DNA from 4 places in the Mesorhizobium sp. B2-5-3 genome. Region 3 is predicted to be linked to each of the others. Evidence: predicted binding sites of a transcription regulator. Region 3 holds the regulator's gene; each other region holds the start of a gene.

The links. The regulator PhoB, encoded in region 3, activates phosphate uptake and scavenging genes when phosphate is short. The targets are predictions, from matches to a motif close to TGTCATNNANCTGTCAT.
Region 1: the regulator PhoB is predicted to act here: its motif matches at 2,316-2,332, upstream of phnC (phosphonate ABC transporter ATP-binding protein).
Region 2: the regulator PhoB is predicted to act here: its motif matches at 3,484-3,500, upstream of FJ867_RS25535 (DUF1045 domain-containing protein).
Region 4: the regulator PhoB is predicted to act here: its motif matches at 2,782-2,798, upstream of ugpB (sn-glycerol-3-phosphate ABC transporter substrate-binding protein UgpB).

The regions. Positions count from the first base shown of each region.
Region 1 is NZ_VFUS01000002.1:348,511-353,782, reverse strand. It holds gene phnE (phosphonate ABC transporter, permease protein PhnE) at 1-338, opposite strand, end outside; gene phnD (phosphonate ABC transporter substrate-binding protein) at 397-1,305, opposite strand; gene phnC (phosphonate ABC transporter ATP-binding protein) at 1,398-2,246, opposite strand; gene FJ867_RS06310 (DapH/DapD/GlmU-related protein) at 2,506-3,123, opposite strand; gene phnL (phosphonate C-P lyase system protein PhnL) at 3,120-3,827, opposite strand; gene phnK (phosphonate C-P lyase system protein PhnK) at 3,892-4,668, opposite strand; gene FJ867_RS06295 (alpha-D-ribose 1-methylphosphonate 5-phosphate C-P-lyase PhnJ) at 4,665-5,272, opposite strand, start outside.
Region 2 is NZ_VFUS01000015.1:12,413-17,684, forward strand. It holds gene FJ867_RS25515 (ABC transporter permease) at 1-119, shown strand, start outside; gene FJ867_RS25520 (DUF2231 domain-containing protein) at 351-869, shown strand; gene phnN (phosphonate metabolism protein/1,5-bisphosphokinase (PRPP-forming) PhnN) at 925-1,557, opposite strand; gene FJ867_RS25530 (alpha-D-ribose 1-methylphosphonate 5-triphosphate diphosphatase) at 1,554-2,693, opposite strand; gene FJ867_RS25535 (DUF1045 domain-containing protein) at 2,738-3,445, opposite strand; gene iolB (5-deoxy-glucuronate isomerase) at 3,597-4,409, opposite strand; gene FJ867_RS25545 (DUF3329 domain-containing protein) at 4,414-4,632, opposite strand; gene iolE (myo-inosose-2 dehydratase) at 4,673-5,272, opposite strand, start outside.
Region 3 is NZ_VFUS01000001.1:61,033-66,304, forward strand. It holds gene xylF (D-xylose ABC transporter substrate-binding protein) at 1-365, opposite strand, end outside; gene FJ867_RS00305 (ROK family protein) at 625-1,866, shown strand; gene phoB (phosphate regulon transcriptional regulator PhoB) at 1,874-2,563, opposite strand; gene phoU (phosphate signaling complex protein PhoU) at 2,583-3,290, opposite strand; gene pstB (phosphate ABC transporter ATP-binding protein PstB) at 3,316-4,119, opposite strand; gene pstA (phosphate ABC transporter permease PstA) at 4,116-4,967, opposite strand; gene pstC (phosphate ABC transporter permease subunit PstC) at 4,971-5,272, opposite strand, start outside.
Region 4 is NZ_VFUS01000002.1:492,441-497,712, reverse strand. It holds gene FJ867_RS07050 (circadian clock KaiB family protein) at 1-62, shown strand, start outside; gene kaiC (circadian clock protein KaiC) at 46-1,539, shown strand; gene FJ867_RS07040 (ATP-binding protein) at 1,536-2,660, shown strand; gene ugpB (sn-glycerol-3-phosphate ABC transporter substrate-binding protein UgpB) at 3,057-4,361, shown strand; gene ugpA (sn-glycerol-3-phosphate ABC transporter permease UgpA) at 4,601-5,272, shown strand, end outside.

The sequences.
Region 1 (5,272 bases), on a different contig from region 3:
TCGGGGATGTAGAAGCCGCCCCAGACATAGGCGCGGCCGAGCGGAAAGTTGAATTCCTGCGTGCCCGTGTCATGGGGGGAGGCGATGTCGAACAGCGCCCGCCAGACATCGTTCCAGTCCTTGGGAACGAGCCAGCTCAGGAAATCCAGTATGTGCGGAAGCCGGTCGAAGAAGTGTCCGGCATTGGCATCGTCGGCGAACCACATGGTGCCGCCGAGTGCGACCAACAGCAGGCCGACGCCGATGGCGGTGTAGAGCCGGCGCAAGGAGGTCTGGCGACGCCAGGCGTCGGCCATCTGGTGCGTGGCGCCGGAAGGAGCTGTCAGGGAAAGGGTCATGGTCGGAGATGCAAGAAGGGCGGCGTTTTCTCGACGCCGCCCTTCCTGACTTCTGCCTTTAGCCGCCGATGGCTGCCTTACGGGCTTCGACGATGACGTTGTAGAAATCCGCCTTCACCGGAACGTAGCCGGTAAAATCACCGCCTTCGACGCCTTCGAAGCAAGCCTTGTCCTTCTTGGGCAGGTCGGTGAAGAAGGCCGCCAGCTTGGCCGTCATCTCGTCGCCGAGCGCCGTGCGCACGACCAGCGGACCGTTCGGGATCAGGCCCGAGCGCCAGACCTCGACGAAGTCGTTGGGGTCGACGGCGCCCTTGGCGACTTCCTTGTGGAAGGTGCCGGAGGTGTAGCCGTCCTTGAAGTCGCCGATGCCGGAGGAATCGTCCACGGCCACGTCGACCTTGCCGTCTCGCACGGCGAGCACATTGTTCTCATGGCCGCCATTGAACTGGGTCGAGGCGAAGAAGGTCTCGTTCGACGCGCCCGTGTCCTTCGGAATCTGCGTCAGCGGGATCAGATAGCCGGAGGTCGAATCCGGATCGGCGTAGCCGAGCTTCTTGCCCTTGGCCGACTTGATGTCGGTGATGCCGGAAGACTTCAGCGCCAGGCCGATCGAATAGTAGCCGGTCGCGCCGTCGGTCTGCTGGGTGGTGAGGATCGGGGTCACCGCCTTGGGATCCTTGAGGACGACGCTGGCATAGCCGGAAGCGCCGAGTTCGGCGAAGTCGAGCGTGCCGCCGAGAAGGCCCTGGATGACACCGTCATAGTCAGCGGCCGGAAACAGCGAGACCTTCTCGAAGCCGAATTCAGCCTTCAGGTGATCGGCGAGGCACTGGTAGTTGCGCAGCCGGTCGGTTTCGTTCTCGCCGCCGAGGATGCCGACGCGGAATTCCTTCATATCGGCGGCATGCGCCGCGCCGGTGGCCATTGCGAGCACCGAAACGGCGCTGAAAACCATCTTCCTGAACATCTGATTTCTCTCCTGTAGGTTCCGGCCCCGCGCCGGCGGCGTTGGTGATTTTGACGGGTGCCCTGACGCGGGCTGGCGATCCATGTCCGCTCTCAGTAACCCGGGAACGCGGGTTCGAGCGGTCCGGCAGATGCGGCGATCTTTTGCTTGAAGGCAACGCTGGTGGAGGTGATGGCCTCGGAGATTTCGCCGCCATTGCTGTCGGCGCCATAGACGAGACGGACGGCCTCGCGGTTAAGCTCCTCCGGCGGCCCGTCGAACACGACCTTGCCCGCGGCCATGCCGATGATGCGGTTGCAATAGGTACGGGCGGTGTCCAGCGTGTGCAGGTTGGTGACCACGGTGATGCCTTCGCGCAAATTGATGTCCTGCAGCGAATCCATCACCACCTTGGCGTTGAGCGGGTCGAGCGAAGCGATCGGTTCGTCGGCCAGGATCACCCGGGGCTGCTGCATCATGGCGCGGGCAATGGCGACACGCTGCTGCTGGCCGCCCGACAAGGTGCCGGCGGGCTGCAGCGCGGTACGGGCGATGTCGAGCCGCTCGAGGGCCGCGACCGCCTGCGCACATTCGGTTCGCGAGAACATGCCGAAAAGGTTCGACAGGGTCGGACGATGGTTCAGCCGGCCGAGCAGCACATTGGTCAGCACGTCGAGGCGCGGCACAAGGTTGAATTGCTGGAAGATCATGGCGCAGTCGCGCTGCCAGCGCCTGAGCGGCGAACCGCGCAATTGCGAGACCTCGGCTCCGTCGAAGAAAATCGATCCATGGCTGGGATCGATGAGGCGGTTGATCATACGCAGAAGGGTCGACTTGCCGGCGCCGGAACGGCCGATGACGCCGACCATCTGACCCTGCGGGATCGAGATGCTGACATCGTTAACGGCGGTGTTCTTGCCAAATCGTCGGGTGACGCCGCGGATTTCGAGCGTGGCTGACATGGTGCGTTCCCGTCCAGTCGCGGTTGAAGGTCCTGTTGACCCTCGCTAGCGCAGCGCCATGAACCTGCGGTGTCGGATTGATGTCAGTTTTGTTACCACCCACAGCCGTGTCGTGCGCGATCAGGCCAGGACCATCAGTTCCTCGAAATGCTCCACGTCCCTGAAGCTGCGGAAGGCAGGCGGCTTGAGAAGACAGCCCCCTGTCCGAACTCTATGTAAGGGATGCGAATGGTGAGCAGCCCTATTCCATTCACCACCGTCATCCATCGTATTTTTCCAGGAAAGCTTCGGCCTCGAGCTGACGGAAATCGTCGAGTGCGGCGCGCAGCCTTGCATGGTCCCAATCCCACCAGGCCAGCGCCTGGTAGCGCTCGGCGGTGCGGCGGTCGAAGCGCTCGCGGATCGGCTTTGCCGGCACGCCGGCGACGATGGTGTAGGGAGCGACATCCTTCGATACCACCGCACCGGCGCCGACCGCGGCACCGTCGCCAATGGTGATGCCGGGCAGGACCGTCGAGCCGTGGCCGAGCCAAGTGTCGTGACCGATGAAAATACGCCTGGCACGGCGCTCAGCGAAAAATTCGCTCTCATGTTCGGCATCGTCCCAATAGTCCGAGGCGCGGTAGGTGAAATGGTGCAGCGTCGGCCGCCAGGTCGGATGGTTGGTGGCGTTGATGCGCACACTTGCCGCAATATTGGAGAACTTGCCGATCGTAGCACACCAGACGGCGCAGTCCTGCATCATGTAGGAATAGTCGCCGAGTTCGCTTTCCGAAACCCGACAGCGATCGGCGATTTCGGTCCAGCGGCCAAGCCTCGAATTCTCCACGTCCGCCGTCGGATGAACCAGCGGCGTCTCCGACAATTTCCTGCTCATGCGGCGAGCTTTCCCGGGGCGAAGGCGGTGACGTCGATGATGCGGTCGGCCACCGCTTCGCGCACATCATGGTCGTGGAAGATGCCGAGCAGGGCGACGCCTGCCGCCTTCTTGGCGGCGATGAGTTCGATCACCACATCGCGGTTCCTTGCGTCGAGCGAAGCGGTCGGCTCGTCAAGCAGCAGGATCGGGTGCCTGGTGATGAAGCCGCGCGCGATGTTGACGCGCTGCTGCTCGCCGCCGGAGAAGGTCGCCGGCGGCAATGCCCAGAGTTTTTCCGGCAGGTTAAGCTGCGCCAGCAGGGCGCGCGCCTTGCTTCTTGCTGCTTCGCGATCCTCGCCGCGCTCTACGAGCGGCTCAGCGACGACGTCGAGCGCCGATACGCGGGGCACGGTGCGCAGGAACTGGCTGACATAGCCGATGGTCTGGCGGCGCACGGCAAGCACGGTGCGCGGGCTGGCGCTGGCAAGGTCGATCAGCCCGTCTTCGTGCCTGACGATGATCTGGCCTTCGTCGGCGGCGTAATTGCCGTAGAGCATTTTCAGGATCGAACTCTTGCCGGCCCCGGACGGTCCGCCGAGCACGGTGCATTCACCGGCGCGGATCGAGAAGGAGACGCCGGCGACGACAGGCAGTTTGATGCCGTCGCGCAGATGCATGGTGAAGCTTTTGGCGAGATCGGAGACAACGAGAGGCGTCGGCATCAGAAGGTACTCCAATCGTTACTCGTTTGCGGGCAGGCCAGAGGGGGGTGACCTGGCGCCATCGTCAGACCTGCAGAATCGAAGAAACAAGCAATTGCGTATAGGGCGCGCGCGGGTCATCGAGCACGCGGTCGGTGAGGCCGCTTTCGACGACGCGGCCGTCCTTCATCACCATCATGCGCTGCGACAAAAGCCGCGCCACCGCGAGGTCATGGGTGACGACGATGGCGGCGAGGCCGAGATCGGTGACGAGGCCGCGCAGCAGGTCGAGCAGGCGCGCCTGCACCGAGACGTCGAGGCCGCCTGTCGGTTCATCCATGAACACCAGCCGCGGGCCGGTGACGAGGTTGCGGGCAATCTGCAGGCGCTGGCGCATGCCGCCGGAAAAGGCGCGCGGCTCGTCGTCGATGCGGTCTTCCTCGATCTCGACGCGCGACAGCCAGTCAACGGCGGTGGCGCGGATCTTGCCGTAGTGGCGGTCGCCCACCGCCATCAGCCGCTCGCCGACATTGGCGCCGGCCGACACCGTCATGCGCAAGCCGTCGGCCGGATTCTGGTGGACAAAGCCCCAGTCGGTGCGCATCAGGAAGCGGCGCTCGGCCTCGCTCATGCGGTAGAGTTCGCGGAACTGGCCGTCGCGCATGCGGTAGCTGGCGGTGCCGGATGAGGGCAACAGTCGTGTCGACAGGCAGTTGAGCAAAGTCGTCTTGCCGGAGCCGGATTCGCCCACGACAGCCAAGACTTCGCCCGGCCACAGATCGAAGGTGACGTTGTCGCAGCCGACGCGCGAGCCGTAGAATTTGGAGAGCGCCGAAACGCGCAGCAAGGGTTCTTCGGTCATTGTATCTCCTTACCCTCCCCCTTGTGGGGAGGGTCGGCGCGCAGCGCCGGGGTGGGGGCTGCCGATGGGTCGCTACCCCCACCTTCGGCGCGACCTCCCCACAAGGAGGAGGTAGGGGCGCTGCGCCGCTTCTCGCAGTGGTCGGTGTCGGAGCAGACGAACATGTGGCCGCCGTGATCATCGAGGATGACCTCGTCGAGATAGACGTTCTCGGCTCCGCATAGCGCGCAGGGCTGGTCGAAGGTCTGCACCTCGAACGGATGATCCTCGAAGTCGAGGCTGACCACATCAGTGAAGGGCGGCAGCGCATAGATGCGCTTCTCGCGGCCGGCGCCGAACAGCTGCAAAGCCGGCGAGCGGTGCATCTTGGGATTGTCGAATTTCGGCGTCGGAGACGGGTCCATCACATAGCGGCCCTCGACCTTCACCGGATAGGCATAGGTGGTGGCGATGCGGCCGTGCTTGGCGATGTCCTCATAGAGCTTCACATGCATGAGGCCGTATTCCTCCAGCGCATGCATCTTGCGCGTTTCGGTCTCGCGCGGCTCGAGGAAGCGCAGGGGCTCGGGTATCGGCACCTGATAGACCAGCACCTGGCCCGCGG
Region 2 (5,272 bases), on a different contig from region 3:
TGATGGGCGGCGTCATCCTCATCGGCGTGCTGATCGACCAGCAATGGGGCGTGTTCCGCGCGCGGCGGCGCATGGTCGACGCCAGCCGCAAGAGCATCGCCGGCGCAGCGGCGGAATAGTCAGGGGCAAAAAGCCACCATCCGCCGTGGCCGTCGAAAGATAACGCCGCTCTATCTCGCCGGCCCCGCAATTCCGCTCGATCTGTTGTCGGCCGTATCTGTGCGGCCCCAAGTGACTTGAGTGCAAAAGGGGGGCGGCATCGCGAAAACGGTCTTGCGAGCTTCCATCCGGATTGGAACGAAACCCTTATCTGGGCGTTGTTCAAAGCTTTTCTATTCGGAGGCATTGTCATGGCCGCGAATCCGCTAAGCACCGCCAAGGTGGGAGGTCATCCCATCCATCCGATGCTCATTCCCTTTCCTGTCGCGTTCCTTGTCGGCGCGTTTCTCACCGATTTGATGTTCTGGGGGACTGCCGACGCCTTTTGGGCACGCGCGTCGATGTGGCTGATTGGAGCAGCCATCGTCATGGCTCTCCTGGCGGCGATTGCCGGCTTTATCGATTTCCTGAGCGAGCCGCGCATCCGCGCCCTGACGGACGCCTGGTACCACATGGTCGGCAATTTGACCGCCGTCGTTCTGGCGCTGATCAATTTCTATCTTCGCTACAGCCAAGGTGCCGAAGCGGCAGTTCGCCCATGGGGAGTGCTGCTTTCATTGATCGTTGTCTGCATCCTGCTGTTTACCGGCTGGAAAGGCTGGGAAATGGTGTACCGCCATCACGTCGCGGTTCTGGACGCGCCGACACAACCTTCGGCAACGCCGTCGGCCGGCACGCCGCGTGCCGATCACGACCGGCACGCGGCATAAAAGGAGGGTGTTTCGATGTTCAGATCAGGCGAGCGCCACCTGACCATCGACACCTTTAGTCGATCAGCCCCGACATGTCGGAGAACGCCATCGCCTTGCGCAGCACCTCGGCAAAGCGCTCGCCTGCCGCTTCGCGCGAACCGCTATTGTCGATCGAGGTGACGCCGGGTCCGGACAGCGTCACAGGGGCGCTGCGCGCCAGGCGTGCCAGAACCTCCCCGCGCGACTCGCGGCCACGCATCGCCAGCCGCCCGGCCAGCACATCGGGCGAAGCGGTGATCTCGACGACGGCCAGATTGGCATAGCGCTCCCGCAAGGCAGGGATGATCGCGCGCGATACGTTGGCGACAGCGACATGGCCGTTGGCCACTGCCCAATCGACCTCGGCCGGCAGGCCGTAGCGCAGGCCGTGCGCCTCCCAGGAGACGGCGAAGGCGCCGTCGGCTTCGGCTTCGATGAAGGCGGCATCCGCCAGCGTGTCGTGATCCTCGCTTGCCGTGTCGCTCGGTCTGGTGATGACGCGGCGCACGAACTCCAGCCGCGGCTCGTCGGCGAAAAGCGCCTTGGCATGGCCGATGATCGTATCCTTGCCGGCGCCGCTCGGGCCCACCACGGCAACGAAGACGCCGTCGCGTATGGGAAACGCCTCGGCCGACAGTTCACGCTCGATCAATGCCGAAGCCATCACGCGACCCGCCGCCCCTGCCGCCAGACCGTGCGCACCACCGGAACGTGGTCGTCGAGGCGCACGCGCACCAGGTCGGCCCGGCGGCCCTCTTCGATGACGCCGCGATCGGAAAGACCGACGGCCTCGGCCGGGTTCTTGGACACCATTGCCACCGCCTGCGGCAGGGAAATGCTATCGACGACGTCGCCGAGAAAGAAGGCGGACTGGATCAGGCTGAAGGGGATGTAGTCGGACGACAATATGTCGAGCAGGCCGTCGCTGGCCAGCGTGCGCGCCGAGACATTGCCCGAATGCGAGGCGCCGCGCATGACATTGGGCGCGCCCATCAGCACGCCGAGCCCGGCATCCTTCGAAGCTCTGGCGGCCTCCTCGGTGGTCGGGAATTCGGCAACGCGCACGCCTTGCTCGATGGCTTCGTCGACATGGCCCGTCGTCGCATCGTCATGGCTCGCAAGCACGATGCCGCGCTCGTGGCAGGCGGCGGCGATGAAGACGCGGTTCGGGGCCGAATTCCGGGCCGATTCGCCCATCCGCTTCTCGCAGAATTTCTGGAAATCGTGATCGGTCAGCTTCAGCTTGCGCTGATAGTAGTAGGCGTAGGTTTCGAGGTTGACGAACTGGCGCTGGCCTGGCGCATGGTCCATCAGCGAGGCGAGCTTCACCCGTTCGTCCGTCTCGAAATTGGCGAAGGCCCTGAGGCAATCCGGCGCCGAGACCTCGCAGCGTAGATGGATGAAATGATCGGCCCGCAATCGATCCATCCGCACGCTGTCCTCGATCGCATCGGCGAGCTTGCGGATGTCGGCGGCGTTGAGATCGGCATCCTCGTCCATGCCGACACGCAAGGCGTCGAGCACGGTGGTGATGCCTGCCGTCGCCACCTGCGCGTCATGGGCGAGCACGGCGGCGATCGGGTTCCAACGCACCTTGGGCCGCGGCGCATAGTGGCCTTCCAGGTGATCGGTGTGCAGCTCGACCAGTCCCGGAATGATGAAGTCGCCAGCCATGTCCTCGCCGGCTCGCACGACGCCGGCGGATATGTCGGCGATCAGACCGTCACGCATCACGAGCGAACCGTCGATGATCTCGTCGGCAAGAACGATGCGGGCGTTGCTCAGAATGGTGTCGGCGGTCATCTTAGGCAGTCCTTGGTTTTTTCTCGCCTTTGCGGCTTGTTGCTTCAGGCGGTTTTTCTGGCCGGACGGCGCCCGAGCGCGTGCTGGGAAAGCACCATGAACGGGGCGCCGGGTTCGGGCTCGATGAACAACGTCAGCGCGTCCACCGGAACCGGCTGGCGCAGCACCTCGGTGAACAGGCCCTCGATTGCCAGGCGAAGACGAGGGCTTTCCTGTGGCCCGGCCCTGCCGGACAGCGTCATGTGAAAGCGGAAGCTCTCGAAGACGTAAGGATAGCCCCATTGGCAGAGATTGCGGAATTCGCCCGGCTTCAGCGAGTCCGGGCTGCGCCGCTCGATCTCGGCCTCCGTCAACGGCGCGCGAAAGCGGTCGAAATCGCGCACCACATCATCGGCGAAGCGATTGAGCGGAGGCAATGGCGCCTCCGGCACCAGTGCGAAGAAACCGTCGATCTGGCTGACGACGAGACGCGGGATCATCACAACGGGCGTCGCCTGGGCAAAGGCGTCGAGCGCTGCGCGCAACGAGGCTTCGGTTTCGTTGGCCGCTAACCGGAAAGGGGCTTTCAGCGTTGCGTGAAAACCATAGCGCCGTGCCGATGCGGTGTGGAAGGCGACTTCCGCCGCCGACAAATCGCCCACCGCCTCCACCGGTCGCGTCGCGGCGCCGAACGGGTCACGGCCCAGCCAGTTGGCGGCGATCCGCGCCAATTTTTCGTCCTGTTGGGGGGTGAAGTAGATGGCGTAGCGCATCGAAAATCCTCGTCAGCCCGTTGCCATAGGTGATTTCCATGACGGATTGACGAAGCTTTGAAGGGTTTTCGAAGGCAAATCGACCCCGCCGGTCCTTAGCCGACGATTTTTCTGATCTGGACCAACAGGTTCAGCCGTGAACGCGCAACGGTCAGGCCTTCATCAGCCATTCGTGCTCGGGCGCATTGTGGAATTTCCACGTCCGCTTCGGGCCGGCCATGACGTTGAGATAGTAGAGGTCGTAGCCATGGCAAGCCGCGCAGGGGTGATAGCCCTTGGGCACCAGCACGACGTCGCCGTCCTCGATCGCCATCGCCTCGTCCAGCGCGCGGGAGCCGTCCTTGTCGGCGTCGGTATAGACCCGCTGGAAAGCAAAGCCCTGCGGCGGGTTGAGGCGGTGATAATAGGTTTCCTCGAGATAGGATTCGTTAGGGAGATTGTCCTGGTCGTGCTTGTGCGGCGGATAGCTCGACGTATGGCCGCCGGGCGTGATGACCTCGACCACCAGCAGCGAATCGGCCGGCTTGCCCTCGGGCAGGATGTTGGTGACGTAGCGCGTATTGGTGCCCTTGCCGCGCACCTCCTGGCCGAGGTCGTCAGGCCCGATGACGCGAACCGGCAGGCCGCCGCTCAATCCCGGCGCCGAGCAGACCGCCAGTTCCAGTCCGCTATCAGCCGTCACCGACCAGTCCGATCCCTGCGGCACATAGACCGACCATGGTTTGCCTTCGAAGGGCGACATGCGCTGGCCGAGCAGGCCGAGATCCTTGCCGCCGGCCGCGACCGTGCCCTTGCCGGTGACGAACACCAGGCAGACTTCGCGATCGTCCGTTGTTCCCGAAGCCGTTTCGCCCGGTTTCAGCCGATGCAGGTCGAACCCGACATAGGTCCAGCCGGCGCTTTGCGGCGTGACGTGCGCGACACGGCCATGGCCCTTGTCGGCTTTGACCAGCAGCTTCGACATCCGGTTACTCCTTCGGTTCGACTTCGGCGGGCGCCTTGTTCTCGTCGGCCGGCTTGTAGAGATAAAAAAACTGCCAGACGCCATAGCCGGCGAAGCCCAGCGCGATCACGCCCCAGAACGGCGTGCCGCTCGCGAATTCGATGATCGACCAGATGACGCACACCGCGACGACGGCGACACGCCGCCACAATGGCCGGAAGAAGGGGTGCTCGGAATCTTTCATCGCGGCAACCTACAGCAAGCCCGGCCTGGCGAGAACCCGATCAGACATCGGGGAAGCCCTGCGTCTCGACCGTATAGCCGGCCGCCGTCATCACCCGCATCAACTCCTTGTGGCCCACCTGCGCCATCTTGAGCGGCGGGTTCTTCTTCGGGTCCTGTTCGGCCTCGACCACGAACCAGCCTTCATAGCCGTGGTCGGCGAAACGCTGCACGATGGCGCCGAAATCCAGCGAGCCGTCGCCCGGCACGGTGAAGGCGCCAAGCGCCACCGCGTCGAGGAAGGACTGCTTCGTGCGGTCGAGCTTCTCGATCACGCCCATGCGTACATCCTTCACATGCACATGGCTGATGCGCTTGTGGTGATTGTCGATGGCGCGCAGCACATCGCCGCCGGCAAAGGCCAGATGTCCAGCGTCAAGCAGCAGCGGAATGCCCGCTCCGGAATGGCGCATGAAGGCGTCGAGCTCCGCCTCGGTCTCGACCACCGCCGCCATATGGTGATGATAGGAAAGCGGCATGCCTTGCTCGGCGCACCATTCGCCGAATTCGGTCAGGCGCCTGGCATAGGCCTTCATCTCGTCGCCCGAGAGTTTCGGCTTGGTGGCGAGCGGCTTCGAGCGGTCGCCCTGGATCGAACGGCC
Region 3 (5,272 bases):
ACGTCCTTGTTCTCGATCAGGCGGTCATAGCCGACGACCGGAATGCCTTCGTCGAGCGCCTTCTGCACCGCCGGGCCGATGGCGGAGGCGTCCTGCGCCAGGATGATCAGCGAATTGGCGCCCTGGGAGATCAGGCTCTCGACGTCGGTGAGCTGCTTGCCGGGATTGGACTGGGCGTCGGCGGAAATATACTTGTCGCCGGCGGCTTCGATCGCCTTCTTCATGGCGGCCTCGTCGGTCTTCCAGCGCTCTTCCTGGAAGTTCGACCAGGAAACGCCGATGACCTTGTCCTTCGCCTGCGCGACCGACGCGAGCGTCAGCGACATGGCGACACCCGCCAGGATGGCGGCTGTGAATCTCTTCATCTTAATCCTCCCTGCGCCGCGTATGGCGCGACCAAACAGGCCCGTAGGCCGGCACAAAGGCTCTATTTTTTCGAGCCTCGAAAAAACACTGGTCCATCGTCGGAACGCTGTCAACGTCGATTCTGATGTATTTTGATGTCCTCGTGAATTTTTTTCGAGCTCCGGAATAAATAATGACAGCCAAGGCCGGTTCTGCCAGTATTTGACGGTCGTCGGGATCCTGGGGAGAGAACGCGGCGACGGGGAGGATGCGAGAAACATGTCGGTCGGAATCCGCCACGACGATTTGCGCCGACGCAACCGGGCGATGGTGATCGCGGCCGTGCGCCGTGCCGGGCAGCCCTCGCGCACCGAGATTGCCGCGACCACCGGGCTCAGCCATTCCACCATATCGGCGATCTCCTCCGACCTGATTGGCGAAGGCATCCTGGCGCAGAGCAAGCCGAGCGAGGCCGGTGCGCTGAAACGCGGCCGGCCGCAGGTCGGCCTCAGCCTCAACCCTGAAGCCGCGGCGGTGATGACCGTGGTGCTGTCGCTGAATTTTCTCTCCGTCGCCGTCATCGACTATGCCGGCCAGGTGATATCTGAAGAGCAGCGCCGGCTGGACACGCTCACCCTGTCGCGCGAGGCGCTGATCGGCGAATGCGTGGCCATCGTCAGGCGGCGGTTCGAGGATCCCGACCTCGACGTCGGCAGCATCGCCCGTATCGCGCTGGCGATCCAGGGCATCACCGACACGGATGCGCGCACCATGCTGTGGTCGCCGATCACGCCGCAGACCGACATCGCCTTCGCCGACATACTGGAGGCCGAGTTCGGCATTCCCGCCACCATGGAGAACGATTGCAACATGATGGCGGTGGCGCTGCGCTGGCGCGATCCCCAGCGCTACCGCGACGACTTCATCGCCATCCTTTTGTCGCACGGCATCGGCATGGGCTTGGTGCTGAAGGGTGAACTGTTCACCGGCACCCATTCATCCGGAGGCGAGTTCGGCCACATGATCCATCGCCCCGGCGGGGCGCTCTGCCGCTGCGGGCGGCGCGGCTGCGTCGAGGCCTATGCCGGCAACTATGCCATCTGGCGCAACGCGAGGCAGCTTGGCGAGGACACCGAGCCCGTCGACGTCAGCGACGCCGACATGCGCACCCTGGCGGCCTCGGCGCGCGAAAAGGACGGGCCGGAGCGCGAAGCCTACCGCAAGGCCGGCGAGGCGCTGGGTTACGGCCTTGGCAGCCTGTTCGCGCTGATCGATCCGGCGCCGGTCGCCATGGTCGGCGTCAGCGCCGCCGCCTTCGACCTGATCGAGCCGGCTCTGCGCGAGGCCATTGCCCAGACCGCCGGCGGCCAGCACTCGAAATCGATTTCCTTCGACACCGAGCCGAACGAACTGCCGCTGATCCGCGAGGGCTGCGCCATGCGCGCGCTGACCTTCGTCGACCAGGAGATTTTCGCGCCGGGGGCACAGGCGAAATCAGGCGTGGGCGAGAACGTTGCGTGACATATCCCTAGTCTTCGCGAATCGCATACCCCGCGCCCCGAATGGTGCGGATCACGTCAGGCATGCGGCCGTTGTTGACCGCCTTGCGCAGCCGGCCGACATGCACGTCCACGGTGCGCTCGTCGATATAGATCGTTTCGCCCCAGACATTGTCGAGCAGTTGGCTGCGCGAGAACACGCGGCCGGGATGTCGCATCATGAATTCGAGCAGGCGGAACTCGGTCGGCCCGAGCCGGATCTCGCTTTTCTTGCGGTAGACCCGGTGCGATCCACGGTCGAGCACGATGTCGCCGACCTTGAGCACGCTGGACAGAACTTCGGGCTTGGCGCGGCGCAGCAGCGCCTTGACGCGTGCCATGAATTCCGGCGTTGAGAACGGCTTGACCAGATAGTCGTCGGCGCCGGTGGAGAGACCGCGCACCCGGTCGCTTTCCTCGCCGCGCGCCGTCAGCATGATGATCGGCAGCCGCTCGGTCTCGGGCCGCATGCGGAGACGGCGGCAGAGCTCGATGCCGGACACCGCCGGCACCATCCAGTCGAGCACAAGAAGGTCAGGGACATTCTCCTGCAAGCGGATCTCGGCTTCGTCGCCGCGCGTCACCACCTCTACCTGATAACCCTCCGATTCCAGATTGTAACGGAGCAGCACACCCAGCGGCTCCTCGTCCTCCACCACCATGATGCGTGGCGCGATCATCGACTGGTCACCCCTGCCGTCAAGCCGCTGGCGCCGACATCGCCGTCTCGTCCTGCTTCGGGCGATTGGCGGGCAATTGCGTGCCGGTCAGCACATAATAGGCATTTTCGGCAATGTTGGTCACGTGATCGCCGATGCGCTCGAGATTCTTGGCGCAGAACAAAAGATGCGTGCAGGCGGTGATGTTGCGCGGATCCTCCATCATGTAGGTCAGCAGCTCGCGGAAGACCGACGTGTATTTGACGTCGATGCGTTCATCGTCGGCGCGCAGCTTGGCAAGTGCCGCGGCATCGCGCGCCGCATACTCCTCGATCACGCCTTGGACCTGGATCAGCACAAGCTGCGCCATGGCGTCGATGGAGTGCGACAGGTCGCGCGGCGTGGCGGCAAGGCCGACGGTGCCGACGCGCTTGGCGATGTTCTTGGCGAGATCGCCGATGCGTTCGAGATCGCCCGCCATGCGGATCGAGCCGACGACATGGCGCAGATCGTCCGCCATGGGCTGCCGCTTGGCGATCAGGGTGATGGCGCGGTCGTCGAGTTCGCGCTGGCGCGCATCCATGATCGCGTCGTCGGAGACGACGCGCTGGGCGAGCGCGTTGTCGGAATTCAGGAGCGCCTTGGTCGCGCCGCCGACCATCGATGAGGCGAGATCGCCCATGTCGCGGATCAGCCTGCTGATCTGTCCGAGATCTTCGTCAAAGGCTGCGACTGTGTGTTCGGCCATGATCTTGGTCCTCGTATGCCTGGGATCAGCCGAAGCGGCCGGTGATATAGTCCTGCGTGCGCTTCTCGCGGGGCGACGTGAAGATCTTCTCGGTGCGGTCGAACTCGACCAGCTCGCCCAGATACATGAAGGCGGTCTGCTTCGACACGCGCGCCGCCTGCTGCATGTTGTGGGTGACGATGACGATCGTATAATCGGCCTGCAACTCGTCGATCAGCTCCTCGATCTTGGCGGTCGACAGCGGATCGAGCGCCGAGGCAGGCTCGTCGAGCAGGATGACCTCCGGCTTCACCGCCACCGTGCGGGCGATGCAGAGGCGCTGCTGCTGGCCGCCCGAAAGGCTGAGGCCGCTGGCGTTGAGCTTGTCCTTGACCTCGCTCCACAGTGCCGCGCGCTTCAGCGCCTGCTCGACACGGCCGTCCATCTCCGCCTTGCTGAGCTTCTCATAGAGCCTGACGCCGAAGGCGATGTTCTCGTAGATCGACATCGGGAACGGCGTCGGCTTCTGGAACACCATGCCGATCTTGGTCCTGAGCAGGTTGAGATCCTGCGAACGGTCGAGGATATTCTGGCCGTCGAGCAGCACCTGGCCCTCGGCGCTCTGCCTCGGGTAAAGCTCGTAGATGCGGTTGAAGACGCGCAGCAGCGTCGACTTCCCGCAGCCCGAAGGCCCGATGAAGGCGGTGACGCTGCGCTCGGGCAGCGACAGGCTGATATCCTTCAGCGCCTTCGACTGGCCATAGTAGAAATTGAGGCCCTTGACCTCGATCTTGGCTTTCTCGACCGCGACTTCGGGCGTATTCAACTCGGTGGACAACATCGGTTTCATCTGTCCTCTCTGCGTCCGGTAAGGCTGCGGGCGAAGATGCTCAGCCCGAGAACCGTAAGGGTGATTATGAGTGCGCCGGTCCACGCCAGCTGCTGCCATTCCTCGTAGGGGCTGAGAGCGAACTGGAAGATGGTGACGGGCAGGCTGGCCATCGGCGCATTGAGATTACTCGACCAGAACTGGTTGTTGAGCGCCGTGAAGAGCAGCGGCGCCGTCTCGCCGGAAATGCGGGCGATGGCCAGCAATATGCCTGTGACGATGCCCGACAGCGCCGCACGGTAGGCGACCGAGCGGATGACCACCCAGCGCGGCGCGCCGATCGCGGCGCCGGCCTCGCGCAAGGCGTTCGGCACCAGGTTGAGCATGTCCTCGGTGGTGCGAACGACGACCGGGATGACCAGGATGGCCAGTGCGACGGCACCGGCGATCGCCGAGAAATGTCCCATCGGCCGCACCAGCAGCTCGTAGACGAACAGGCCGACGATGATCGAGGGTGCCGACAGCAGGATGTCGTTGATGAAGCGCACGACGGTGGTGAGGCGCGAGAAGCGGCCATATTCGGCCATGTAGGTCCCAGCGAGGACACCGATCGGCGTGCCGACGATGACGGCGATGACTGTCATCATGATACTGCCGTAGATGGCATTGAGCAGGCCGCCGGCATCGCCGGGCGGCGGTGTCATTTCGGTGAACACAGAGAGCGAAACACCCGACAGGCCCTTATAGAGCAGTGCGCCGAGGATGAGCGCCAGCCAGGCCAGGCCGATGCCCGCCGCCGTGACGCATAGCGTCATCATCACGGCATTCCTGCGCTTGCGTCGATTGTGAAGCGATGTGGCCGTCGACATCGGTCAGGCTCCCGTGCGGCTGTCCATGCGCAGCAGCATGTAGCGCGCAAGGGCAAGGATCAGGAAAGTGATGACGAACAGGATCAGGCCGAGCGCCACCAGCGAAGACGTATAGAGATCGCCGTCGGCTTCGGTGAACTCGTTGGCGATGGTCGCCGAGATCGTCGTGCCGGGCGCGAACAGCGAGCCGCTGATGCGGTGGGCGTTGCCGATGACGAAGGTTACCGCCATGGTTTCGCCGAGCGCGCGGCCGAGGCCGAGCATGACGCCGCCCATGATGCCGACGCGGGTATAGGGGATGACGA
Region 4 (5,272 bases), on a different contig from region 3:
CTCAGGTTCTGGACTATTTCGGTTTTCGCAAGAAGGATGATATTCATGACCGCGACGGATGAGATCTCTATCGACCCGGTTCTTGAACGCGTCAATACAGGGATCGAGGCTTTTGACGACTTGGTGATGGGTGGCTTGCCGCGCGGACGCACCACCATCGTGGGCGGCACGCCCGGTAGCGGCAAGACCGTATTCGCCACGCAGTTCCTGGCGCATGGCATCACCGGTCTCAATGAGGCCGGTGTCTTCGTCACTTTCGAGGAGTCGCCAACCGAGATCGAGGTAAACATGGCGAGCTTCGGCTGGGACATCCGCGGCTGGCGAGCGGCGGACAAGCTTGTTTTCGTCGATGCGAGCCCGCGCGATCAGGACCAGGTGGTTGTGGGCGATTTCGACCTCGCCGGTCTTCTGACCCGCATTCTGCACGCGAGCCGAAGCGCCGGGGCAAAGCGCATCGTGCTCGATTCGGTTACCCAACTTTTCGATCATTTCGTAGCCGAGCAGACGGCAGTGCGCCGCGAACTTCTACGTATTGCGACCGCGCTGAAGAAAGAAGGGCTGACGGTCCTTATGACCGCGGAACGCAACAGTGAATATGGTGAAATCTCCCGTCACCGAATAGAGGAGTTCGTCGCAGACAATGTCGTGATCCTTCGCAATGCCCTTGATCGCGAGCGCCGTCGGCGGACCATAGAAGTCCTGAAAATGCGCGGCAGCCGTCACGTTGAGGGCGAAGTGCCCATAACGCTGGTCGCCGAACAGGGCATCGTAGCTGTGCCTCTGTCATCGTTGCGCCTGGAGCAGCAATCAAGCACGAAACGGGTCACCAGTGGTAATTCCGAACTCGACAAAATGTGCAGCGGCGGGTTCTTTCGCGACAGCGTAACCCTTGTCAGTGGAGCCACAGGCACCGGAAAGACTCTACTTGTCACCAACTTTCTAGCAGGCGGAGTGGCTGCGGGCGAACGCGCCTTGCTCGTCGGCTATGAGGAGAGCCGCGGCCAGCTTTTCCGCAACGCGCGTAGCTGGGGCGTCGATTTCGAAGCGATGGAGGCGGATGGTCGCCTGAAGGTAGTCTGCCTTTATCCGGAAGCGCAGAGTTTGCCGGATCACCTTCTGATGATCCGCGAACTGGTGGCGGAGTTCAAACCCGATCGCATGGCAATCGACAGCTTGTCGGCATTGGAACGCATCGCGCCAGAAACCGGGTTTCGTGAGTTCTTGATCAGCGTCACCTCCTTCATAAAGAAGCGCGAAATTGCCGGCCTTTGCACCGCTACCAACAAATCGCTTGTCGGAGGCCAGAGCGCTAGCGAGCAGCATATTTCCACACTCACCGATTCGATCATTCTGTTGCGCTACATTCAGCAGGAAGAATTCATGCATCGCGGCATGATGGTGCTGAAAATGCGCGGCAGCGAACACGACAAACAGATACGGCGCTTCACCATCGACAGTGGCGGTATGCATCTTGGAAAGCCCTTTGACAGCGCGCCTGATGTGTTCGGCGACTCCGCCGTGGACAACACGTCGACATGAAGAGCGCCTTGAATACGGCGCAAAACGCCGCCGAAATGCTGGAATCGCCCGGAGATACATCTCCGGCTGGCATCAGCCAGCTCAGCTTTCGCCAGTTGATCGAAAATACCGCCGACGGGATGCTGGTGGTCGATTTGGACGGAACAGTGCTCTATGCCAATCCTGCGGCAGCCGTAATTTTTGGACAGCCGCTTGACGAACTCCTCCACGTTCCGCTCGGCCGTCCGGTCGTCTCCGGAGAGATCGCCGAGATCACCGTTCACCGTTCCGGCCGCAAGCCGGCAGAAGTGGAAATGCGTACGGTCGAGGTTACCTGGGACAGCAGGCCCGCATTGCTTGCCAGCCTGCGCGATGTCTCGGCCCAGCGATCAAGAGAAGAAAACGCACGCCAGTCACAAAAGCTCGAAGCCATTGGACGCCTCGCAGCTGGCATTGTCCATGACTTCAACAACCTACTCGCCGTTTTCGGGTCTGGCCTTCGGCTTCTGGAGAAACAGATCGCTAAAGATCCTGCGGACGAGAAAGTCACTCTGCTGGTCGAGGAGATGTTCAGGCGGATCGAAAATGGAGGAGCGCTAACACAGCAACTGCTTGCCTTTTCGCGACGCCAATCCCTGGCCCCGGAACAGATTGATCTCAATGAACGTATCAAGGGGCTGACGACGCTGCTGGAACGGACGTTGGGGAGCGGTATCCGGGTGCAATGCAATCTGGATCCAGCCTTGGACCCTATCCTTATCGATGCCAACCAGCTCGACATCGCCGTTCTTAACCTTGCGGTGAACGCCAGAGATGCAATGAAAGGCAGTGGCACCCTCACGATTGAGACCAGCAATTTTCCAAATGATCTGGAGGATTTGCGTTCAGCGGCGGCTTCATTTGTTCGCGTGACTGTACGCGATACCGGCTGTGGAATGAGCAAGGACACCCTGGCGCGCGTTTTCGAACCATTCTTCACAACAAAATCGGAAGGGCAGGGTACGGGACTCGGGCTAAGCCAAGTTTACGGCTTCATCAAGCAATCCGGTGGGCATGTCCGAATCGATAGCGAAATCGGTCAGGGAACAAGCCTGCATCTCTACTTGCCGCGCGCTTCTGGAACCGAGCGGCAGCAGAACTGAGCGGCGGCAGACCCATTCCCGGCCAGCAGACTGATTGGCCGATGTCAAATCCGTCAGGCTGAGCGCGGGACGGGAATTTCCACGCATCGACCGAGCATTAAACCGACGCCTTTTTCAGCGTTGTCATGTCAGTGTTGTCATGTGCTGTTAGACGCCGTCCGTCGGTGAGGTCGCTGACCGTCTCGAGACAGGTCCCTGGTACATCAATTCAAGCAGCAAGCCGCTATGCAATCCTTTTCCGGGTCACTTTCATCCGGAAGTGAACGCTACTTTAGCCGGACATGAAGTGCGCCTGCCCGCAACAAAACCGTTGTCCGCTGCGCGCGAACGACACATAGTGCCATTGCGGGAGTGCCCCTTTCGCCAATGACAAGCAATGAGAACGGGAGACGAAACATGAAGTTCTTTGGCTTCGCGGCCGGTGTCGCCGTGACCCTGCTTTCCACAACCTCCGCCTTCGCCGTCACGCAGATCAGCTGGTGGCACGCCATGACCGGCGCCAACGCAGAGGTCGTCGACAAGATTTCCAAGGATTTCAACGCCAGCCAGGGCGACTATCAGATTGTTCCGGTTTTCAAGGGCACCTATCCCGAAACGCTGAATGCCGGCATCGCCGCCTATCGCGCCGGCCAGTCGCCTGACATCATCCAGGTGTTCGATGTCGGCACCGGCGTGATGATGGCGGCCCGGGACGCGATCAAGCCAGTGGCCGAGGTGCTGACCGGCGCCGGGATGGACTTTGACAAGAGCCAGTATCTGCCAGGCATCGTCGGTTATTATTCGACGCCGGACGGCACCATGCTGTCCTTCCCCTACAACTCCTCCTCGCCGATCCTCTACTACAACAAGGACATCTTCCAGAAGGCGGGGCTCGATGTGAACAACCCACCCAAGACCTGGAACGAGGTGTGGGAGGATGCCAAAAAGATCAAGGCGAGCGGCGCCGCCGCTTGCGGCTACACCTCGACCTGGCTGACCTGGATACACCTGGAAAACTTCGCGGCGTGGAACGATGTGCCGTGGGCCACGCAGCAGAATGGCCTGGCCGGCGGTGATGTCGAACTCAAGATCAACTCGCCGATCTTCGTCAAACATTTCCAGGCGCTCGCCGATCTGGCCAAGGACGGCACCTTCAAATATGGCGGGCGCACCTCCGAAGCCAAGCAGATATTCCTCGCCGGCGAATGCGGCATCTTCACCGAATCCTCGGGCGGCCTAGGCGACATCGTCAAGTCGGGCATGAACTACGGCATTGGCCAGTTGCCCTATGACAGCGACGCCAAGGGCGCGCCGCAGAACACGACGCCGGGCGGTGCCAGCCTTTGGGTCTTCGGCGGCAAGTCCGACGAGGAGTACAAAGGCGTCGCGGCTTTCTTCGCCTATCTGTCCAAGACCGATGTGCAGGAATATCTGCACCAGAAATCGGGATACCTGCCGGTGACGCTCGCCGCCTATGAGGCGACGAAAAAGTCCGGCTTCTACGACAAGAATCCCGGTCGCGAGACGCCGATCCTGCAGATGACGGGCAAGGCGCCGACCGACAATTCGAAGGGCGTGCGGTTGCCGAACTTGCCGCAGGTGCGCGACATCCAGAACGAGGAGTTCGAAAAGATGCTTGCCGGCCAGGAAACCGCCCAGCAGGCGCTCGACAATGCGGTCACGCGTGGCAACGCGGCGATCAAGGAAGCGCTGGGGAATTAGGGCGCGTCCGAACCTATCGAGTTATAGTCCTTGCTCTACGAGGCCCCCCTCTGCCCTGCCGGGCATCTCCCCCTGAAGGGGGGAGACTGGCTGTCGCGACCGTTTTCGGCGATTGTCAAAGCTGGAGAATGGCAGCTGCCGCAGGAACTGCCAATCTTCCTCCAAGAGGGGGAGATGCCCGGCAGGGCAGCGGTGAGCGCCGTAGAGTGCCGCTCGGCTTTCCACGCCGGAGCGGCGCATTGACCCCGCGCGTCGTCTTTCCCAACAAAGTCTTGCCATACCTCCTGGTGGCGCCGCAACTTGCCATCACGCTGGTGTTCTTCTACTGGCCGGCCGGGCAGGCGCTCTACCAGTCGATGCTGAGGCAGGACCCGTTCGGGCTGAGGAGCAGGTTCGTCTGGTTTGCCAATTTCCGCAAGGTGCTTGCCGACCCGGCCTATCTCAACTCGATCAAGGTCACAGTGGTGTTTTCGCTCGCGACCGTGATCGTTGCCATGGGCGTGGCGCTGCTCCTTGCCGTGATGGCGGAAAAGGTGGTGCGCGGCAAAGGCCTCTACCGCACGCTGATGATCTGGCCCTACGCGGTGGCGCCGGCGATTGCAGGCATGCTGTGGCTGTTCCTGTTCAATCCATCGATCGGCTCGCTGTCTTATCTGCTGAGACGTTTGGGCGTCGCCTGGGATCCGCTGCTCAACGGCACCGACGCCATGATCCTTCTGGTGGCGGCGGCCGCCTGGAAGCAGATCAGCTATAATTTCCTGTTCTTCGTCGCCGGGCTGCAGGCGGTGCCGAAAACGCTGATCGAGGCGGCGGCGATCGACGGCGCCGGCGAAACCAAGCGCTTCTGGACCATCGTCTTCCCGCTTTTGGCGCCGACGACGTTTTTCCTTTTGGTCGTCAATACCGTCTAT